2 regions of the Shewanella sp. SR43-4 genome follow, and region 1 is predicted to be linked to the other one. Evidence: riboswitches for the same ligand, from Rfam matches in the RefSeq annotation. Region 1 holds a riboswitch; the other holds the start of a gene.
The links. A riboswitch is a leader RNA that binds a small molecule or an ion and turns the genes downstream of it on or off. The one in region 1 is predicted to bind cyclic di-GMP.
Positions count from the first base shown of each region.

Region 1 (3,198 bases):
GGGGATGGTTTTGTTTTTATGGGCGTTACCGTTAGCTGCTGCGGCCCAATGAAAGCGGCGCGTAAATAACAGTTCGCCGTTGACGGGGGCTTGCCAGTGAGTTGCGACTATCACGTCAAACTCGCCTTGATGGAGTCGTTTATATAAATTGCCACTTACATCGGTATCGATAACTAATTCAATATTGGTAAATTCACGAATAAACTCTAATAAGCAGCTGCTTAGGTAGCACTTGATAAAATCGGTTGGCACACCAAGGCGGATCACTTCGCGATTTTGACAATCTTTTAACTCATCAAGTGCCTGTAAGTTAAGTTGCATCATTTTATAGGCATAGCTCAGCAAGGTTTCACCTGACTCGGTCAAGGTGACGCCTTTGTTGTCCCTAATCAGCAAAGTTTGACCGACACTTTCTTCAAGCTTTTTAACTTGTAGGCTCAACGTTGATTGGGTTCGGCAAATTTTATCAGCCGCTTTTGACAAGTTGCCACATTCAGCAACAGCGATAAAACTTTCAAGTAAGTCAATTTTTAACATGGGCTATTGAGTAAGTTCATAGTGGTATAAGTATTACTCAATTTAGGCTATCCACAAAGCTTGCTATAGTGTAACTGTGAGGTGTTAATGGTTATTTAATTAAAATATCTTGGAGTAAGGAATGGGTAGCTGGGAGGATCGTGGGAACTACTTGATTGAAGTGTCACAACGTTGTTTAAAAGGCCATAAAACCTTTGATTTATGCCGCTCGCATCTAGTTCAAGCCAGCCAGATATCCAAGGGCACTATTTATAATCACTTTACCTCAGAGGCCGATTTAATTGTGGCCGTAGCCAGTGCAGATTATCGTCATTGGTTAATTCAAGCCGAACAAGATACACAGCAATATAGTGATCCCTATTTACGGTTTATTTTTCATCATTGCCAACGTTTGTACCGTATTTTATCAGAACAATCATTTGTTATTGCTAGAGTGATCCCCAACGAGTCAATACTAATACAAGCCAGCGATTATTATCGTGCCCGTTTTGAGCGAGTACTTAAACAATATCAACAATGGAATGCACAAACCCTGACAGAGATTGGTGAGGTTGGTGGCTTTAATCGTGGTGAGTTGCTTTGTGACTATTTACGCGGTGCTATGATCAACAGTGACGATGCACAAAAGCATCCCGACGATGCTGAAATGTACTACCAGTTTAGTTTTGCCATGACCCAGCTCATGGGCCATTCACACAAACGCATGCCCACGATTAATACATTCTTGCAGTGGCTAGCCGGTAAACCCGCATAAATAATTTATCTTCGCTCTTGAACTCTAAATGCCATGCACGGCATGGATCCCTTAACTTCAGTTAACGGCTTGCTCTGGAGCGCATTTGGCCAGCTTGGGACAATTATTAATCGCAGTCATTTAAGCGTTTTCTAAACTAAAATCGATAATGGCCCACCTACCTATCTACTCACACAATCGTGTTTTAGTACATCAGTAAAATATGGCGATGCTATGTTTACAACAGCATGAACCTGAGCTCCTAAATGCTAGAGAGTAGCAGATAAAAATCATGTCGCCTTGAGCCCACGCCAACACTGAATGTACTTTTTAAGTGTTTGTATTTATTGTTTTTATATTTTTTGACACGGTTGATATTTGTTGTTGGGTTAGTCGTGTTAGTTGATACCTTGTTATAAATAGCGTTATCACCAAGCTAACACTCATAGTATTTGGCAAACTAATTGAAAAGTTAGGACGCAAAGCTTCCGGTCTAAGGTGGTAAATTAATTTTTACGAAACTAAGATAGCGGAGTTGCCGCAGAGCTCAGGTTCTGCGTGAAACGAACAGCCGTTTTTTTAACGCTGTTGTTTGCCAAAATACCACTTTGATATTGATATCGAGGCCTATCACTTATTTTTAAGTAATAGGTAACCAATGGAGTGCATTTAAGTGGCAAATCTTCCTGTTTTACCTCATGTTTCTAAATTAAGCCTACTCGCAGCCTCACTCATGGCTGCAAATTCTTTCGTCAGTCTGTCTGTTGAAGCGCATGGTTATGTGCTATCGCCAGAGTCACGCTCATACGCTTGTAAAACTGGCAATAATGCAAGCTGTGGCGCCGTTCAGTGGGAGCCACAAAGTGTTGAAGGGCCTTCGGGATTCCCTGAATTAGGCCCTGAAGATGGTAAGTTAGCGAGCGCTGCAAATGGTGCCTTTTCTCCTCTAGATGTTCAGAGTCCGGTCCGTTGGTCTAAAACGGATATCAACGCCGGATGGCAGCAATTTACTTGGCAGTTTACCGCTAACCATGTCACCCGTAACTGGCGCTATTATATTACTCGCCAGGGGTGGGACCAAAACCAAGCCTTAAGCCGCGCGAGTTTCGATTTAGCGCCTTTTTGTGTGGTCGATGGTGGCATGGTTCAGCCACCTAAATTAGTTACTCATGACTGTTATGTGCCAGAGGGACTAAGTGGTTACCACGTTATTTTAGCCGTATGGCAAGTCGGTGACACCAGCAATAGTTTCTATAATGCTATTGATGTCAATTTGAGTTCAGGCCCGGGAATCCCTAACGAATGGCAAGATGTGGGTGACATTAATCCGTCACTGGATCTCAAGGCTGGTGACAAAGTGATGACCAGGGTATTTGATGCTAATGGCGAGCAGCTCTCTAAGCAAACCACGATTACAATTACCGATGCGACTCAAGGTGATAAACAGAATTGGCCTTTCCTTCTTGCCAGCACTATTAATGCGCAGCAATCACAACTCAAAGCAGGACAAAAGAATGCTGCTGGCAGTATCATGCCGGTTTACGGTAAAAATGATATTTTTACCCTAACTGACTCAGGTATTGAGCGTGTCGAAGTCGAGTTTGATTTAGCGCCTGCCCCAGGGAATCAACTCGATGTGACCTCGCTTGCTGATGCAATTCAAATCAACGATGGTGCGGCTCAAGTGAGTTTTGATGTGACAACCAATTCCGCTATGCAAGTGTCAGCTTATTTATTTAATCATGATGGCGTTGCATCTGGATTTGTGAGTCAAGCGGTTAATAATACCAATGCGAGTTTAGTGCTGGAGGTTGTAGCACCTAAAGTTGGCCATTATCACTTACAAGTTAAAGGTGAACCTCAGCAAGGGGATGTCATCCAGCAGAACTTTGATGTGTTTTTAAAGGATGAGCTACCAGTACCAGAAG
Region 1 covers NZ_JACJEB010000010.1:131,464-134,661, forward strand. Annotated here, with positions in the region: gene H5123_RS13150 (LysR family transcriptional regulator) at 1-537, opposite strand, end outside; gene H5123_RS13155 (TetR/AcrR family transcriptional regulator) at 659-1,291, shown strand; cyclic di-GMP riboswitch class I at 1,715-1,813, shown strand; gene gbpA (N-acetylglucosamine-binding protein GbpA) at 1,944-3,198, shown strand, end outside.

Region 2 (3,198 bases), on a different contig from region 1:
CCCATGTGCCTTTTACTTTACCGGTGGCCGTACCCGTGAATGGATTATTGCCAGTGTAGCCATTAACGCCTGTCCAACCACGGCCATACATAGCCGCGCCGACCACAATTTTACCAGGCGTAACACCTTGCGCTAAAAGGTTTTTCACCCCTTTGTCTGTGGTGTAGCGGGTATCAGGATCCCAACTGGCTTCATACAAATTGGTTTGATGGCCAAGTTCGGTATTGGTCCAGCCGCCGTTGAAGTCGTAGCTCATTAAAAAGATGTAATCCATGTATTGCTGGGCAGCTTGATAATCAACTTTGGCAATTTTATCGTCACCAGCGCTAATGGCTGAGGTCAGTTCATAACTTCGTCCCGTTTCAGCGCTTAACTCATCTAACATGGCTCGCAGTTCTCGCATCAAAATGACATAGGTTTCGCCATCATTAGCATTACCTAAACTTGGGTTTGCACCGCTCCCCCCGGGGAATTCCCAATCAATGTCTACACCATCGAAAAATTTCCACGTTTGTAAGAATTCTTTAACTGATGCCACAAAAACATCACGCTTGGTTTTATCTCCTAGAAAATAGAATGGATCGGATAATGTCCAGCCACCAACAGAAGGCAAAATTTTCAAATCAGGATAAGCTTGCTTAAGTGCCATCAATTGGCCGAAATTGCCTTTATAAGGATCAGAAAAATCACTCACACCAGCCTGAGGCATTTGGACCGCCGCCCAAGGATCGTGGATAGCGACTTTAAAGTCAGCACGGCCACTACAGGCACGTTGCAGCGCTTGGAAACTGCCGTCGATTTCTTTCAAGCTGTCGTTGATACCATCCCCGCCGCATATTGGGGTAAAACCATATAAAATATGAGTTAAATTTTGTGCAGGGATCTTATCGACCGCGAATTTGCGGCCGTATACCCCCCATTCAACAAAGTAACTGCCGACCACTTTGCCTGATTTATTGACATAGGGACGGTTGTTTTCTTTAAGCGGAGCATTGAGTGGTACTAAGTGGCTGCCATCGGTATCGGCCACGAGGATTTCTTTGGCATCGCTCGCCGTACAACCATCGCTGTTACACAGCTGAACTTGCATTTGATAGCGGCCACCTTGCTGTACCTTGAAACTTGCAGAGCCAGACGCACTCGAAGGGCCTTCCCATACCGCATTACCATCAAGCAGTACTTTCGCCACAGTGCCAACATCACCACTCCAAAGATTCCAGTTAACTGATACATCCGCTGCATCTTTGACTTTCACTAATTGGTTGTAGGCTGTTGCGGCTTGATCAACCTCGATGATGGCAAATTTTGTTTCACCCCAACCAAGAGTGGGTTTACCCGGAGTGGCAGCGATAACATGTGCAGATAACGAAGATGAAATAATCAACGCTAATGTTGAAATACGTGTATTAAACATGAGACTTCCCTATTGAATTATTTAAACCAATAAGGCAAAAAACGCGAACAGGACAGCTGTTCTTTCTAAAACTCATGCGTCAAAAATGCATGAAGAAGGATCCCTGTGGTGTCCCCGCTATCATAGGTACTAAATTCCCCTTAGACCGGAGGCTTTGCGTCCCAATCTTTCAATTGGTTTGCCTTTCCCAAACAAGTGACAGCGTTGTCATTTGTTTCATTAGCATAGTCTTAACTTTTATAAAAATGCAATGAAATAATCCGATTAAGATAAATATTTTTATATGTGATGTTTTTTTGACAATGATGAAAATCAAATGCTTCTGTTTGTTTTTAGTTAATGATTTGTAATTAATGAAGTATTTTTTGGTTGAAAATCAAGGTGTCAAAAAATAAGAAAAATACTTAAGCGTTAAACATTAAGTGTTAGGGTTACCATCTAGCAACTGTTGCCACTTTTTATCATCTGCGAGTTTTATTTTATTTGAAAAGGTTGGGCTATTGAAGAGCGTTAGCCTTAGTTCAAATTCATTAAGAAATTCATCAAGGTTGAGATCAGCGATGCATTCATCATGATTGAGAACTCATTAGGCTATTGAGGATGTTGCGAGTTTTTGATTTTGGGTGGATCAGGAGTATGAGTTTTTATTTACGTTACTTTGTAAGGAATTTACTCAGGGTACATATGAAGGTACATATAAGCAAAACGGGCTTATCATTACTGATAAGCCCGTTTCATTACAATCACTTAGACGCTAGGTCTTAGTTCATGCCGTATTTCTTTAATTTCTTACGTAAAGTACCACGGTTGATACCTAACATATTAGCAGCGCGCGTTTGGTTGCCACGAGTGTGTTGCATGATGATGTCTAGTAAAGGTGCTTCAACTTCGCACAATACCATTTCATATACTTCAGAAGCTTCCTGACCGTCTAACTGAGAGAAGAAGTTAGTCACGGCACGTTTTACTGCGTCACGTAATAACTGCGGCTTGATAGTGCCGTTTGCTGTTTCGATTTTGCCTACGGTAAGCTGGTGAACTTCTGTGTTAGTTGTCTGATCAAACATTCTATTCTGCTCTTTATTAAATTCTAAACTAATTCATCAAAATAACATTCTACGAGGGAATGTTGCTGGGCAGCGGTTTCAAGCCGATTGAAGTCAGCACGAAATTGGCGCTGTTCCTCATGGTTTAGGTACCACCCGACATGCTTTCTAGCAAATCGGACACCTTTGTATTCGCCATATAAGTCATAAAGTTTATTAAGGTGTTCAAGCATCACAGTGCGTTGCTCTTCTGCCTTAATTGGCGCTAACTTTTTACCTGTTTCCAAGTAATATAGGATTTCTTTAAAAATCCATGGCCTTCCTTGTGCACCTCTTCCAATCATCAGGGCGTCAACGCCAGTGTAGTCAAGCACAAACTTGGCCTTCTCTGGTGTGTCGATGTCCCCGTTGGCGACAACAGGAATTGAGACAGTCTGTTTAATTGCTTTAATGGTGTCGTACTCAGCAAAGCCTTTGTACATGCATTGTCTGGTTCGGCCGTGAACGGCGAGCGAGACAATGCCACAATCTTCAGCAATTTGGGCTATTTCAACACCATTACGATGTTCAGGCTCCCAACCTGTGCGGATCTTTAACGTTACTGGCACATCTACTGCAGCAACCACGGCTTGTAAAATCTCTTTTACTAAGCTTGGGCTTTGCATTAGCGCTGAACCCGCAAACTTTTTATTCACTTTCTTTGCTGGACAACCCATATTGATATCAATGATATGCGCA
Region 2 covers NZ_JACJEB010000012.1:120,083-123,280, reverse strand. Annotated here, with positions in the region: gene H5123_RS14700 (glycosyl hydrolase family 18 protein) at 1-1,414, opposite strand, end outside; cyclic di-GMP riboswitch class I at 1,519-1,607, opposite strand; gene fis (DNA-binding transcriptional regulator Fis) at 2,176-2,481, opposite strand; gene dusB (tRNA dihydrouridine synthase DusB) at 2,505-3,198, opposite strand, start outside.
Region 2: it holds a riboswitch for cyclic di-GMP, as region 1 does, so the genes downstream of both, H5123_RS14700 (glycosyl hydrolase family 18 protein) here and gbpA (N-acetylglucosamine-binding protein GbpA) in region 1, are expected to answer to the same signal.